2 regions of the Kribbella sp. CA-245084 genome follow, and region 2 is predicted to be linked to the other one. Evidence: riboswitches for the same ligand, from Rfam matches in the RefSeq annotation. Region 2 holds a riboswitch; the other holds the start of a gene.
The links. Region 2 has a riboswitch for ZMP and ZTP ahead of ACQPYH_RS31100 (5-aminoimidazole-4-carboxamide ribonucleotide transformylase). Riboswitches for the same ligand answer to the same signal wherever they lie in the genome.
Positions count from the first base shown of each region.

Region 1: linked by a shared signal. The riboswitch ahead of ACQPYH_RS22420 (bifunctional 5,10-methylenetetrahydrofolate dehydrogenase/5,10-methenyltetrahydrofolate cyclohydrolase) and the one ahead of ACQPYH_RS31100 (5-aminoimidazole-4-carboxamide ribonucleotide transformylase) in region 2 are both predicted to bind ZMP and ZTP.

Region 1 covers NZ_CP192053.1:4,663,277-4,670,989, forward strand. Annotated here, with positions in the region: gene ACQPYH_RS22410 (helix-turn-helix domain-containing protein) at 1-377, opposite strand, end outside; gene ACQPYH_RS22415 (phytanoyl-CoA dioxygenase family protein) at 443-1,297, shown strand; gene ACQPYH_RS22420 (bifunctional 5,10-methylenetetrahydrofolate dehydrogenase/5,10-methenyltetrahydrofolate cyclohydrolase) at 1,294-2,136, opposite strand; ZMP/ZTP riboswitch at 2,156-2,241, opposite strand; gene ACQPYH_RS22425 (beta-N-acetylglucosaminidase domain-containing protein) at 2,241-4,007, opposite strand; gene ACQPYH_RS22430 (nitroreductase family deazaflavin-dependent oxidoreductase) at 4,040-4,462, opposite strand; gene ACQPYH_RS22435 (NUDIX hydrolase) at 4,485-5,093, opposite strand; gene prcA (proteasome subunit alpha) at 5,090-5,941, opposite strand; gene prcB (proteasome subunit beta) at 5,978-6,820, opposite strand; gene ACQPYH_RS22450 (ubiquitin-like protein Pup) at 6,829-7,038, opposite strand; gene dop (depupylase/deamidase Dop) at 7,097-7,713, opposite strand, start outside.
Region 2 covers NZ_CP192053.1:6,533,166-6,540,878, forward strand. Annotated here, with positions in the region: gene ilvD (dihydroxy-acid dehydratase) at 1-1,429, opposite strand, end outside; gene ACQPYH_RS31085 (CHAP domain-containing protein) at 1,553-2,074, shown strand; gene ACQPYH_RS31090 (class I SAM-dependent methyltransferase) at 2,162-2,881, shown strand; gene ACQPYH_RS31095 (nuclear transport factor 2 family protein) at 2,888-3,259, shown strand; ZMP/ZTP riboswitch at 3,262-3,338, shown strand; gene ACQPYH_RS31100 (5-aminoimidazole-4-carboxamide ribonucleotide transformylase) at 3,370-4,266, shown strand; gene ACQPYH_RS31105 (AAA family ATPase) at 4,256-4,789, opposite strand; gene ACQPYH_RS31110 (MMPL family transporter) at 4,848-7,115, opposite strand; gene ACQPYH_RS31115 (MoaD/ThiS family protein) at 7,259-7,522, opposite strand; gene ACQPYH_RS31120 (WD40/YVTN/BNR-like repeat-containing protein) at 7,530-7,713, opposite strand, start outside.

The DNA of each region.
Region 1 (7,713 bases), 1.9 Mb from region 2:
CTGCACAGCTCCTCGAGCAAGCCCGGATCCGACATCGACCGCACCCAAGGCCAACCCGCCGGATCGCCGAGCTCACCGAAGTCCTCGATCTGGAAATGCACGTACGCATGCCGCGACCCGCGATCACAGTCCCAGATATAAGCGTCCCGATTGCTGCGCTTCGCGAGCGCCACCGTTCCCGGCCGCAGCTCGTGCTCGACCGTGGCCTGCAGGACGCCCAGGTCGTCGTACACCTCGGTCCGCCACAGCGCGGAGCCGTTGAGGATCCAGAGGATTTCGAAGTTCGGCAGCCAGCGCGGTCCGTACGTCGCTCCGGGAGCGTAGTCCGCGATCTGCACCAGCGAGTTCACGCTGATCACCGGTGGTCGCGATGTCACGAACAGATAGTAAAGCGCTTGTTCGCGACATTGGCCGGTTCTGCGTGCTCTGCGACGGTGGCTGGATGCATTTCACCGAGATCACCGATGAGCTGGTCGAGTCCTTCCGGCGGGACGGCTTCGTCGTCCTCGATCAAGCCTTGCCACCCGAACAGATCACCGAGCTTCACACCGCGGCCGAGCAACTCTGCCGAGGCGACCTCGGCAGGGTCACAGGCGCTCCGGCCACGGAATCCACCGAGGATGTCCTGCGCAAATACCTCTGCATCCACTACCCGCACAAAGTCTCCGACGCGGCTCTCAAAGCGCTGCATGCCCCGCGCGTCGTCGAGACCCTGACCGCTGTGATCGGGCCCAACGTCAAGGCGATGCAGTCAATGCTGTTCATCAAGCCAGAGGGCAAGCCGGGGCAGGCGTGGCACCAGGACGAGTTCTTCATCCCGACCCGGGACCGCTCCCTCACCGCAGCGTGGATCGCGCTCGACGACGCCACCGTGGAGAACGGCTGCCTGTGGGTGCTGCCCGGCTCGCACCGTCGCGGCGTCCTCTATCCCGATCGCGAGCAGGACGACCTCCGCTTCGACTGCACGGTCGAGGCGTTCGACTTCCCGTACTCCGACGACGACGCCGTCCCGGTCGAGGTTCCGGCGGGCTCGGCGGTGATCTTCAACGGGTACCTGCTGCACCGATCACTGCCGAACACCGGCCGGCACGGACTCCGCCGGGCCCTTGCGAATCACTACATGAGCGCCGAGTCACTGCTCCCGTGGCAGACCGTGCCGGCCGACGTACATGTCGGCAAGCACGACTACCGCGACATCGTGATGGTCGCCGGGACCGATCCGTACGCCTACAAGGGCATCGACGACGTCGCCCGGCCGCACTCCCGCCCCGACAAGGACGGCGGGTGCGACCGCTAACGCAGCTGTGCAGCGGCGGCGTCGACCGTCTGCTCGAGCAGGAGCGCGATCGTCATCGGCCCGACGCCGCCAGGGACCGGCGTGATCAGGCGGGCCACCTCGGCCGCCTCTTCGAAGTGCACGTCGCCGACGTTGCCCTCGTTGTAGCCCGCGTCGACCACGACGGCGCCCGGCTTCAACCAGTCGCCGCGGACAAAGTTCGCCTTGCCGACCGCGGCGATCACCACATCCGCGGTCCGGACCAGCTCGGGCAGGTCCCGGGTCCGCGAGTGTGCGTAGGTCACCGTCGCGTTCGATGCCAGCAGCAACATCCCGGCCGGCTTGCCCAGGATCGGGCTGCGGCCGATCACCACCGCATGCGCGCCTTCGAGTGGTACGTCGTACGCCGCAAGCAGCCGCATGATCCCGCCCGGCGTGGCCGAGCGGAACCCGGGATCCCCGAAGGCCATCGCCGCGAACGACAGCATCGTCACGCCGTCGACGTCCTTGCCCGGGTCGATCGCCTCGAACGCGGCCCGCTCGTCGATCTGCGCCGGCACCGGGTGCTGCAGCAGGATCCCGTGCACCTCGGGGTCCTCGGACAGCTTCCGGATCTCCGCGACCAGTTCGTCGGTGTTGGTCTCGGCCGGCAGTACGACGCTCCGCGACGCGATCCCGGCCTTCTTCGACCGGTTCTGCTTCATCCGCACGTACGTCGCGGACGCCGGATCGTCACCGACCAGCACGGTCGCCAGACACGGCTGGACGCCGTACTGCTCCTGCAGCGCGGCGGCACGCTCCGCCGCCTTGGCCACCATCGCGGCGGCGAGGTCGGTCCCGATCATCAACTCAGCAGTCATCTGCGCACTCCTCCTCGTCAAAGGGTGCCCAGGCGCGCGGCGAAAGCCGGATGGCAGACCGTTCCCCGGTGGTCGTCCACCTCAGCGCCAGTCGCGGTCCGCCCTTAGGATACCGGGCTGCCCGACCACCCCGCCTCGCCGATGAACCTGTCGGCCACCCCGTCGCCGATCCGGAGCGGGACCTTGCTGTGCGGGAGGCGGACGTCACGGATCTCGTCGGCCTGCGTGATCAGGTGCTCGATCTCGTCGCGGGCGGTCGCAACGTCCGAGGCGTTGCCCTCCGCCTGCGCCTCGAACACGCGCAGCGCCTGCCGCAACGCGCCGCCCCAGTAGAACGACGCGTCCAGCCAGGCGTCCGTCTCGGCTTCGAACTCCGGGTCGATCACGCCGCTGCGGATCTGGGCGGACGCGTTCTCGATCGCCTCCAGGTACGGCTCGAGGTCGGCGATCGCGCCGGCCAGATCGCCGCCGTCCCAGGTCGCCTTGAAGGCCGCGAGCTTCGAGGCGAGCACCGGCGCGTTGATCAGATGCAGCTTCCCGTCGTACGTCGTGAGGTCCGCGAACACCTCCAGCGCCGCGATCGTGGCCGCGTCTCCCCCGGCGCGCTCGGCGATCGCGCGATGCCAGGACGCGTCGGCGTCGTACGTCGCGGGTTTCCAGCCGAACTCGGCGAACGAGTACAGCGCGAGCTTGCTGGCCGCGGCCTGGTTCATCGGGTTCGAGATCACGCCGACGACGTGCTCGGCGAGGCCGGGCTCGCGGCCCGTGTACGCCGCGAGCAGGATCCGGCCGTGGGCGTAGTCGTTGACGGGGTAGTTGTCCCAGATCAGGATGTCGTGCCCGAACACTGCCTTCGCCGCGGCCGCTTGTGCGCTCGTGATCCGCTCGGGGACGACCGCAGTACCGGTCCAGTGCACGATCACGGCCGGATCGAGCTGCTCGCGCAACGCCTGCTTGTACGGCGTCTCTTCGAGGTCGTAGTACTCGGTCGGGACCATCTGCAGCGGAGCGACGTCGGGCTTGGTCGCGATCCACTCCCGCTGGACGCGGTTGCACAGGTCGGCCTGCGCCGCACCGGCCGCGCCACCGCCCGTGCCGTACTTCGTGGCGTCCTCGTCGGAGTGCCACTTCTCGTACTCGATGTCGTCGAGCGGGACGTTGAACACGCGGACCCCGAGCGCGTACAGCGCCTCGAACTTCGCGATCAGCGCCTGGAAGTCCTCGTCGGAGGTGTACGCGATCGACAGGCCGGGCGAGAGCGCGAAGGTGAAGTCGACCTTGTTGCGCTGCGCCCGCTCGATCAGCTCGCCGAGCTCGGCCAGTTTGTCGGCCGGGTACGGGTCGCGCCACTGCTCGCGGTGGTAGACGTCGTCCTTGGGCGCGTACTGGTAGGTGTTCATCTTGTGCGCGCCGAGATAGTCCAGGTGGTCGAGGCGGTCCGCGTGCGACCACGGCGTGCCGTAGAAGCCTTCGATCGAGCCGCGGTACGTCAGCGTCGGCCAGTCGCGGATCTCGACGCCATCCACATGACCGACATGGTTGCCCTGGACAAGCTGGTCGAGGGTCAGCGCCGCGTAGTACGTGCCGCGGGTGTCAACGCCGTCGAGGACGATCTGGTGGTCGCCGACGGCAACGACGTACCCCTCGGCCGGCAGACCCGCGGCCGGTTCGACGTCGAGCCCGGTGCCGCCGAGGTGGACCGTCACCGCGGCCTCGCCGTCCACGATCGTGGCGACGCCGGCCCGGGTCAGGGTGTCGCGGACGATCCGCTCGGCATCGGGATCGGTGGTCGGTCCGTGCACCAGGCCGACCGTGTCGCCAAGGTCGAACCCGTCCGGACGGCTGCTGGTCTGCTGAGGCTCAGGGGTCACACCCCTATCCATTCAGCGGGTGGACCTGCCCGTCAAGACGCCCGAGTCAGCTTGAGGACCGGGATGGTCCGGATGCCGGCAGTACGGACCTCGTACTCGCCGAAGCCCGGGTAGCGCCGCGCCTGCTCGGCGTAGATCCGGTTGCGCTCGTCGCCGGTCAGCTCGCCGATTGTCACCTTGTACGTCTCGGTGCCGACCTCGACGACGCCCTCGCCGGCGCCGATCAGGTTGCGGTACCAGTCCGGGTTGGTGGGAGCACCGCCCTTGCTGGCGAACACGTAGATGACGGCCGGGTCGTTCTCGTCGGCCAGGTACATCGTCGGCGCGATGTACTCCTCGCCGCTCCGGCGGCCGCGGTGGTGCAGCAGCGCCATCGGCGCGCCCTCGAAGTTGCCGCCGACCCTGCCCTCGTTCGCGCGGAACTCGTCGATGACGTTCGCGTTCCAGTTGCTCATATCGGATACCTCCGCAGTTCGCTCAAAGAAGTCCTGCGTGATCCAACGCGAGATAGGCGGCATCGATTCCGGTCATCGCACCCGGAGTACGCAGCTCGGCACGGAACGCGTCAACGGTCAGCTCGACCGGGACGCAGTCCTCGGTCTCGTCGAGCTGTTGTTTACCGTCGGGGCGGCAGCCGCGCGCGATCGCGACGTACTTGCGGAACGTCGAGGACGCGCCGGACCACTGCCAGCCGACGACGTCGAGCGTCTCGCAGGTGTAGCCGGTCTCCTCCTCGAGCTCGCGCGCACCGGCGACGGCCACCTCCTCGCCGGGCTCCACCAAGCCGCCCGGAAGGTTCGTGACGACCGCGTCCGGGCCGGCCCGGAACATCCGGATCGTGACGATCCGTCCGTCCGGGGTCAGCGGCAGCACGGTGACCCCGGACGTGACGCCGATCTCGGGGCCGAGGACGTCCCACTCGACCTCGCGGCCGTCGGGCATCCGGTACCGGCGCAGGCGCACGGTGAGGAACCGCCGGAATCCGGGCTCCTCGTCCAGCAGCTCCCACGGACCGGGGTCGGCAGGCCGAGACGACTCAGCCGCCACGGTGTCGGTGACGGCTGAGGTCTCGTGCTGGTCCGTCACAGGGGACGGTTGTCGTCGGGATCTTCCGGCGGAGCGATCGGTGCATCATCCGGCGGCGGGGCGATCGGCGCGTCCTCGGCCGATGCGCTGGTCTCCGCGGTGTCCGACTTGTCCTCCGCGTCGGCCGGCTTGGTGGCCTCCTCCGCGGGGCGGGACTCGGACAGGATGCTGGCCAGCGTCGCCTCGGAGATCCGCTTGAACTTGCGCACCTGGGTCCGGGTCCGGTCCAGGACCGCCACCTCGAGCTGGTCCGGGGTCAGCTGCCGGACCTCGGTGCCGTCGTGGCCCAGGGCATCCACCGCGAGCCGGAGCGCACCCGCGAGCGAGATGCCCTCGGAGTAGTGCTCGCCGATGTAGTCCGCGACCTGGTCGGCCGGGCCGCCCATCACGGCGTACCCCTGCACGTCGGCGATCGAGCCGTCGTAGGTGAGCCGGTAGACCTGGTCGTCGGACGGAGCGGCGCCGATCTCGGCGACCAGGATCTCGACCTCGAGCGGCTTCTCGCCGCCGGAGGAGAAGATCGCGCCGAGCGTCTGCGCGTACGCGTTGGCCAGCGCCCGGCCGGTGACGTCACGCCGGTCGTAGGAGTACCCGCGCATGTCGGCCAGCCGCACGCCGGCGATCCGCAGGTTCTCGAACTCGTTGTACCGGCCGACGGCGGCGAACGCCATCCGGTCGTAGATCTCGGCCACCTTGTGCAGCGCGGGCGAGCGGTTCTCGGCCACGAACAGGATGCCGTCGGCATATTGCAGCGCGATCGCGCTGCGGCCCTTGGCGATGCCCTTCCGGGCGAAGTCGGCCCGGTCCCGCATCAGCTGCTCGGGCGAGACGTAGAACGGAACGCTCATCGAAGGTGTCGTCCTCTATCAGTCGAAAGGCGGGGGTCAGGTCAGAGACGTCGCGGCAGGGCCGTCGGGACGCTGGTGCCGTTGGCTCCAGGCCGCGTCGACGAGCGCCGCCACCTCGTCCTCGGGCAGCCGCCGGTAACCGTCCGCGGTGACCACGCCGACCACCGGGAAGATCCGCCGGAGCATGTCCGGGCCGCCGGTCGCCGAGTCGTCGTCGGCCGCGTCGATCAGCGACTGGATCATCACCGTCACGCAGTCGGTCTCGGACAGGTCCTCGCGGTACAGCTTCTTCAGCGCGCCGCGGGCGAACAACGAGCCCGAGCCGACGCTGTAGAAGTGGGTCTCCTCGTACCGCCCGCCGGTCGGGTCGTAGGAGAAGATCCGGCCGCCGTTGATGTCGTGGTCGTACCCCGCGAACAGCGGCACCACGGTCAGGCCCTGCATCGCCATCGGCAGGTTGCCGCGGATCAGCGCGCTGAGCCGGTTGGCCTTGCCGTCGAGGCTGAGCGTCGCACCCTCGAGCTTCTCGTAGTGCTCCAGTTCGACCTGGAACAACCGGACCATCTCGATCCCGAAACCGGCCGAGCCGGCGAACGCGACCGCCGAATACTCGTCGGCCGGGAACACCTTCTCGATGTCACGCTGGGCGATGATGTTGCCCATCGTGGCCCGCCGGTCGCCGGCCATGATCACGCCACCGGGGAAGGTGGCCGCGACGATCGTCGTACCGTGCGGGACTTCGCTGGACAGGTCACCCGAACCCAGGGCCCGTCGTCCCGGCAACAGGTCGGGCGCGTGCCCGGCCAGGAAGTCCATGAACGACGAGCCACCTGGGGTCAGGAAGGCTTCCGGCAACCGGCCGGAGGCATCAGAAGTCATCGAGCGGTTCACTCCCCACCCTTTTGCACGAATCCGCGGACGAACTCCTCGGCGTTCTCCTCGAGCACCTCGTCGATCTCGTCCAGGATCGAATCGACGTCCTCGTCGAGTCGCTCTTTGCGCTCCTGGACGTCCTCCGACGCCTCGACCTGCTCGACCTCTTCCTCGGTCGACGAACGCTTGGGCTGCTTGTGCTGCTGCCCGCCGTCTTTCGCCATGACACACACCTCCTAGAACCGCTGGAGAGGTCGCCCAACCGACCTCTCTATAGCGACCCTACCCGGCGGCGCCCCCAGTAATGGTGCGAACCAGGTCACTGGCGGTGTCGCATTGGTCAAGAAGTGCTCCGACGTGCGCTTTCGTACCCCGCAACGGATCCAGAGTCGGGATCCGTTGCAGTGACTCCTTACCGGGCAGATCGAAGATCACCGAGTCCCAGGAGGCGGCCGCGACCTGCGGCGCGTACTGCTGCATGCAGCGGCCGCGGAAGTACGCCCGGGTGTCGGTCGGCGGGTGCGCGACCGCCATCCGGATCTCCTCGTCGGTGACGATCCGCTGCATCCGGTCGGATTTCACCAACCTGTAATACAGGCCCTTGTCCGGGCGGAGATCGGCGTACTGCAGGTCGATCAGGTGCAGCTTCGGGTCGTCCCACTCCAGGCCGTCGCGGTCGCGGTACTGCTGGAGCAGTTTGTACTTCGCGACCCAGTCGAGCTGGTCGGACAGCTTCATCGGGTCGATCGCGAGCTGGTCGAGGAGCTGCTCCCACCGGTGCAGGATGTCCTTGGTCTGCCGGTCCGCGTCGTCGCCGTACTTGTCCTCGACGTACTTGCGGGCCTGCTCCAGGTATTCCGCCTGCAGCTGGACGGCGGTGATCTTGCGGCCGTCCTTCA
Region 2 (7,713 bases):
GTCCCGTCGTACCGCCGGAGAAACGGCCGTCGGTCAGCAGCAGCACGTCCTTGCCGAGACCCGCGCCCTTGATCGCGCCGGTGACCGCGAGCATCTCGCGCATCCCCGGACCGCCCTTCGGGCCCTCGTACCGGATCACGACGACGTCGCCGGCATTGAGATCCGGTACGGCGTCCATCGCGGCGCGCTCGCCGTCGAACACCCGCGCCGTACCTTCGAAGACGTCGGAGTCGAAGCCCGCGCTCTTCACGACCGCACCTTCGGGGGCGAGCGAGCCGTGCAGGATCGTGATGCCGCCGGTGTGGTGGATCGGCTTGTCGAGCGCGCGGATGATCGTGCCGTCGATGTCCGGCGGAGCGATGTCGGCCAGGTTCTCCGCCATGGTCTTCCCGGTCACGGTCAGGCAGTCGCCGTGCAGCAGGTCGGCATCGAGCAATGCCCGCATGACCACCGGGATCCCGCCCACCCGATCCACATCGGTCATCACGTACCGCCCGAACGGCTTCAAGTCACCGAGATGCGGGACCTTGGCGCCCACCCGGTTGAAGTCGGCGAGCGTCAGCTCCACCTCCGCCTCCCGGGCGATCGCCAGCAGATGCAGAACCGCGTTGGTCGAACCCCCCAGGGCCATCACCACAGCGATCGCGTTCTCGAACGCTTCCTTGGTGAGGATCTGGCGGGCGGTGATGCCCTTCTGCAGCAGCCCCACGACAGCCTCGCCGGACTTGCGCGCGTAGCCGTCACGACGACGGTCGACCGCCGGCGGCGCAGCTGAGCCGGGGAGCGACATACCGAGGGCCTCGGCGGACGCGGCCATCGTGTTGGCGGTGTACATCCCGCCGCAGGCGCCCTCGCCCGGGCAGATCGCGCGTTCGACGGCGTCGACCTCGTCGCGGGTGATCAGGCCGCGGACGCAGGCGCCGACCGCCTCGAACGCGTCGATGATCGTCACGTCCTTGTCGCCGAGCTTGCCGGGCATGATCGAGCCGGCGTACAGGAAGACCGACGCGAGGTCGAGGCGGGCCGCGGCCATCAGCATGCCGGGCAGCGACTTGTCGCAGCCGGCCAGCAGCACCGAGCCGTCGAGCCGCTCGGCCTCCATCACGGTCTCGACCGAGTCCGCGATGATCTCGCGGCTGACCAGCGAGTAGTGCATGCCGACGTGGCCCATCGAGATGCCGTCGGAGACGCTGATCGTGCCGAACTCGAGCGGGTACCCGCCGGCCGCATGCACGCCGTCCTTGACGGCCTTGGCGAGCCGGTCCAGGGACAGGTTGCACGGGGTGATCTCGTTCCAGCTGGAGGCGACCCCGATCTGCGGCTTGGCCCAGTCGTCGTCACCCATCCCGACCGCGCGGAGCATCCCCCGGCTGGCGGTGGCCTCCAGCCCGTCGGTCACTGTCCGGCTGCGGGGCTTCACATCGACCATGCGGGTCACTCTATGCCTTCGTAACTTAACGACACTGTGATTGCTTTGTGTTGTTAGTTAATTACATACTGATTCTGCTAGCCGCCCGGAGGATTTGTCCCGATTCCGAAACGGAGCAAGCTGATGCGCCCCACATTGCGACTCCTGCTATCCGCTGTCGTGCTGTCCCTGCTGGGTTCATTGCCGTTGACCGCGAGCGCGGCCGACACCAGGACGAAGATCGTGAACGCCGCCAACGGCGAGGTCGGACAGGGTGAGACGCCGCCCGGCAGCAATTGCAATCCGTACGGCGCTTGTGAGTCCTGGTGCTCACATTTCGCCACCTGGACCTGGCGCAAGGCCGGGAGTGACATCCCGAACTACGGCTTCACCGGTGACATCTACACCTGGGGCCAGCGCAAGGGCCGCGCCCATTCCGGCAATACCGGGATGAAGCCTGGCGACATCGTGCTCTACGGGACCGGTCCGCAGAACACGAGTACCAGCCTGCACACCGGCGTTGTAGTTGCTACTGGCAACGGCAAGATCACCACCGTCGAAGGCAACTCGCACGACAAGGTCCAGAAGCTCGGGCCGTTCGATCCGAAACACGCTCAGGCGGCCGGGCGCCCGGGAAACATCTATGGCTGGGTCTCCGCGCAGTAATTCCGCTGACGAGCCGGTGCGGTTCTCGCCGACCGCACCGGCTCTTATTTCGTTGCTCCCTCTGCGGCTCGCTTCTAGCATCGCCGGGTGACTGACGATCCGTACGGCGACGAACAACTGGTCGAGTTGTACGACCTCGACAACCCAGACGGTGACGACCACGCCTACTACCGGGCGCTGGCCGCTGGGGCCCGCAAGGTTCTGGACTTCGGTTGCGGCACGGGCCTGCTCACCCGCTCGCTCGTGGCACCGGGTCGCGCGGTGATCGGCGTGGACCCGAGCCCGACGATGCTCGACTACGCTCGCCGCCAACCGGGTGCCGATGCAGTCACGTGGATCGACGGAGACTTCCGCGCCGTCGAGCCCACCGGCGACGCAGACCTCGTCATCAGCGCCGGCAACACGATCATGCACCTCGGTAACCAGGCCGAGGTCTTCACGGCACTCGCGGGCGTGCTCCGGCCAGGCGGGATCATCAGCTTCGAGTCCCGCAATCCCGCAGCCCGCGCATGGGACCAGTGGACCCGCGACACGACGTACGGCGAACGCGACACCCCCGTCGGCCACCTCGTCGAATGGATCGACCTGATCGACGCCACCGACGGCCAGGTGATCTTCGACGCCCACAACGTCTTCCCCGACGGCCACGACGCCATCTACCGCACCACCCTCCACTTCCGCTCCCCCGACGCCATCACAGCCGACCTCCACGCAGCAGGCTTCACCGACATCGTGGTGCGCGGCGGCTGGCACGAGCCACTGACCGATGACTCACGTCTGCTGGTCTTCCACGCGACGAGGAGCTGACCGGCCGTGGACCAACTCCAGGCATACATCGACGGATGGCGGCGGCACGACATCGCCGCCGTCCTCGACACTCTGACCGACGACTGCGTCGTGATCGAGTGCTACGGGCCGGTCTACCGCGGCAAGGCGCGCGTCGAGCAGTGGATGAACGCCTGGTACGGCGCCGGCGGCACCGTCGACGCGTGGGACATCACCGCGCGAGACAGCACCGGCGAACTGCTCGTCGCCGAGTGGCATTTCGAGTGCACGTGGAAGGGCGAGCCCGGCGCATTCGACGGCGCGACGGTCGCACGGCTCGACCGGGGGCGCATCGGGTATCTCCGCGAGTACGCGACCACAGCCCCGCTCTACGACTGGACCGGCGCCTGGCGCGACTAGGCTAGAGGCACCGCGACTGGCGAGGGTGGGGTACCACCGGGGAGCGAAGAGTAAGGCGTCGTCCGCCTGGGCGCCTCCGATTGAGCTCGGAGGTCCTCGTGCGTTATGGGATGAATCCACATCAGGCGGCCGGGATGGCGGCGGTCGATCGTGCGCCGTTCACGGTGGTTTCGGGTGCGCCGTCGTACATCAATGTGCTGGATGCGCTGACCGGGTGGCAGCTTGTGCGGGAGGCTGCGCGGATGTTCGGTGTGCCGGCGGCTGCGTCGTACAAGCATGTGTCGCCGGCCGGGGCGGCTCTCGGCGGGAGCGTGGTCGAGGCTTATGCGCGGGCGCGCGACGCCGATCCGAAGTCGTCGTACGGCGACTTCGTGGCGGTCTCGCATCCCATTGACTTGGAGCTTGCCGACAAGCTGAAGCGGGTTGTTTCGGACGGGATCATCGCGCCCGGGTACGACGAGGGTGTGGTCGAGCTGCTGGCGGCGAAGAAGCGTGGGACCTATCTGGTGCTGGAAGCGGATCCCGGCTTCGAGCCGCCCGCCGAGGAGGTGCGCGAGATCTACGGCATGCGGTTGACGCAGGAGCGGGATGCGCTGCCGCTGACGCGCGACCTGCTCGACGAGGCCGTGCCGGACGACGCAGCGCGGGACCTGCTGCTGGGGATGATCGTTGCCCGGTACACCCAGTCCAACACCGTCGCGATGGTGAAGGACGGGATGGCCATCGGCATCGGCGCCGGACAACAGTCCCGGGTGGACTGCACGCGGCTGGCCGGCGAGAAGGCGCAGTTGTGGTGGTCGCGCCGGTCGGACGAGCCGCTGACCGGTGTCTCGATGGTGTCCGACGGGGCGCTCCCGTTCATCGACAACGTCGAGGAGGCCCATCGCCACGGCGTCACTCACATCGCCGAACCCGGCGGCTCGATCCGCTCACCCGAGGTCGCCGCCGCCTGCGCCGACCTGGGGATCACCTGGTCCTCAACGGGAGTGCGCCTGTTCAGGCACTGAGCAAGTAGTCGCCTGAGGCAACCACTTTGCGGACCTCGGCAGCAGTCGCAGCGGGATCGAACGTCGAGGTGTCGATCGCGTGCGGCTCGAGCTCGCCGAGGTCCGCGAACGCCCCGTGCAGGCCGGTGATCGCCTCGACGTCCTTCAGTTCGCCGGCGGCGCGGGACCGTGCCCGCTCGAGGGTCGTCGCCAGGTCCGGACGCAGTACGACGTACGACATCGACCAATCGCACGAGGCCGCACGGAACGGTGCGAGGAACCACGGACCGATGATCCCGTCGACCACCACGTCGTACCCGCCGTGCGCATAGACCGAAACCGTCGCCACGATCGCGTCGACGACAACCTCGTTCTGCCGTTGCGCGCCGGGCAGGTACGGCGCGATGAAGCCGGTGCGGATCGCCCGGTAGAACTCGTCGGTCGTGATGTGCACGGTCGGCCGCGGCGCGTCGGTCGCGACGAGCCGGGCGACTGTGGTCTTGCCGGAGCCCGGCGGGCCGGTCAGCAGAAGGACGTTGCTCATGACGCCCGACGCTAACCAAACCCGCCGGCAAACTGCAGTCTTTTCTTTTCGGTCCGGATCAGCCGGGGACGTCGATCTTCTCCTTCGCCGGCTCCGGCGGTGCGGGCGGCGGACCACCCTCGAGCTGGATATCGGGGACGATGCGGTCGAGCCAGCGCGGCAGCCACCAGGCCCGATCGCCGAGCAGCGTCATCACCGACGGCACCAGGATCATCCGGACCACGCTGGCGTCGATCAGTACCGCGACGGCCATCCCGACCGCGAGCATCTTCACGGTCGGGTCGTCGTCCAGCACGAAGCTCAGGAAGACCACGATCATGATCGCGGCCGCGGTGGTGATGACCCGGGCCGTCGCGCCGATCCCGATCGCCACCGCGCGGTGGCTGTCCTTCGTCGCGATCCACGCCTCGTGCACCCGGGACAGCAGGAACACCTCGTAGTCCATCGACAGGCCGAACACGATCGCGAACATCAGCATCGGCACGAACGACGGGATCGGCACGTTCTCGTCGATCCCTACCAGCGACGATCCCCAGCCCCACTGGAAGACCGCCACGATCACGCCGTACGCCGCCCCGACCGACAGCAGGTTCAGCACCGCCGCCTTCACCCCGATGAGCAGCGAGCGGAACGCCACCGTGAGCAGCAGGAACGCCAGCACGACGACAGCCCCGATCAGCCACGGCATCCGGCTGCCCACCTTCTCGGTGAAGTCGACGTACCCGGCCGTGGTGCCGACGACGTACGTCGGTTCCTGCTGGCCGGACAGCACGTCGTCGCGGATCCGGTTGACCAGGTCCTCGGTCTCGGCCGACGAGGGCGAGGTGGTCGGGATGACGTTGATGATGGCCGTCGTACCCGCGCTGTTCGTGTTCGGCGGCTGGACCGCGGCGACCCCTGGCGTCTTCTGCAACGTGGAGCTGAGTCCGCTCAGCAAGGTCTGTTTGTCACCCGAGGACGGCAGCTGTACGACGACCGTCAGAGGGCCGTTGGCGCCGGGACCGAACCCTTGCGCGATCAGGTCGTACGCCTTCCGGCTCGAGTCACCGGCCGGATCGGTGCCGGCGTCGAGCTGGCCGAGGTTCATCGAGAGCAGCGGGATCGCGAGGATGAGCAGCACCAGTGTCGCGGCGATCCCGTAGGGCCACGGCCGATCGCTCACCTTGCGGCCCCAGCGAGCAAAGGCACTCTGCTCGTGCTTGGTGTCGCGGCGTTCGCGTTCTTCCGCACGGTGCGCGGCGATCGCGGTCTCGTCCGCGAGGCCGGCCTCGAGCTCGCGTTCGTCGGCGAGGTGATGGCGGTCCTTGCGGTTCAGCACCGTGAACTTCGCCAGGCCGAGCAGCGCCGGGATCAGCGTCAGCGCGGCCAGCACCGTGACCGCGACGACGATCGCCGACGAGAGGCCGAGCGCGCCGACGAACGGTACGCCGGACACGTACAGCCCGAGGATCGCGATCACAACGGTGCCACCGGCAACCAAAATCGCAGCGCCCGACGTGGACTCCGCGCGGCCCGCCGACTCGACGACGCCCATGCCATCGTCCAGTTGCTCACGATGTCGCGACACCAGGAAGAGGCCGTAGTCGATCGCGACCCCCAACCCGAGCAGTGTCGCCACGGTCGGCGCGGAGACCGGGAAGTCCTTGACCGCCGCGAGCAGCCCGAGGACCGCCAGGCCGCCGCCGACGCTGAAGACCGCCGCCACCAGCGGCAGTCCGGACGCGACCACCGACCGGAACATCAGGAACAGCAGCAACAGCGCGAGCGCGAGACCGATCGCCTCCGACGGGCCGTCGTCCGCCTGCTTCCCGATCTGCCCCGTGCCGCCGCCGTACTCCACCTGCAGCCCGGCGGCTCGCGCCGGTTCGACGGCGGCGTCGAGCTTGTCGACGTACGACTTGTCCAGCGACGCCGGCACGACCGAGAACGAGACCGGCGCATTGACGATGGTGCCGTCCTTCGAGATGTACGGCGACGGTGTGGTCGAGGAGCTCTGCGCCAGCGGATCGACGGCGCTGACGACGTCGGGCAGCTTGCCGACGGCCTCCATCGACGACTTGACGGCGTCGGCGTGCTCGGACACCGTGCCGGTCTTGGCGTGGAACACGATCGAGCCCGAGTACCCGCCGGCGCTGGCGAAGTCCTTGTTCAGGATGTTCAAACCAGCGGACGATTCACTGCCCGGAACCGTGTAGTTGTTGACGTACGTGCCGCCGAACGCGGACCGCAGTACGAACAGGCCGACTACCACGACCAGCCAGCCGGCGATCACGAACCAGTGGAAACGTGCCGCTCCCCGGCCGAGCCGATCCAGAAACGCATGCATGGGTGCCCCCTGCCCCCGGGCGCCCCCCAGACGACGGCACAGCCGCCGGTCCCATCTGGCGAAGATAAATCGGCCCTGACCGGGCTCACAACCCCTCGGCACCGACAGTCACCGAACCGCCACCGGTCGGTGACAGAGGGTTCTCAGCCGCCCGCCACGCTCGGCAGGATCAGCAGCTCGTCGCCGTCGGCGAGTGGCGTTTCGAGGCCGCCGAGGTCGCGGATGTTGTCGTCGCGCAGATAGATGTTCACGTGCCGTCGGACCGCGCCCTGGTCATCGGTGAGCCGGCGGCGCAGCGGCGGGTCCAGCGCCGCGAACGCCTCGGCGACGGTCGTGCCTTCGACCTCGACCCGCTCGGCGCCGCCCGCGAACGGGCGGAGCACGGTGGGCAGGCGGACGGCGATCATGCGGCCGTCATCCGACGACGGCGGCGCGCACCGTGAGTACGTCGGGAAGGTGCCGCGCGACCTCGACCCAGCTGTCGCCGGCGTCGGCGCTCGCGTAGACGCAGCCGTCGCGCGTGCCGACGTACACGCCGGCCGGATCCGCGGTGTCGGTCGTCATCGCATCCCGCAGTACGGGCACGTACGACACGTCG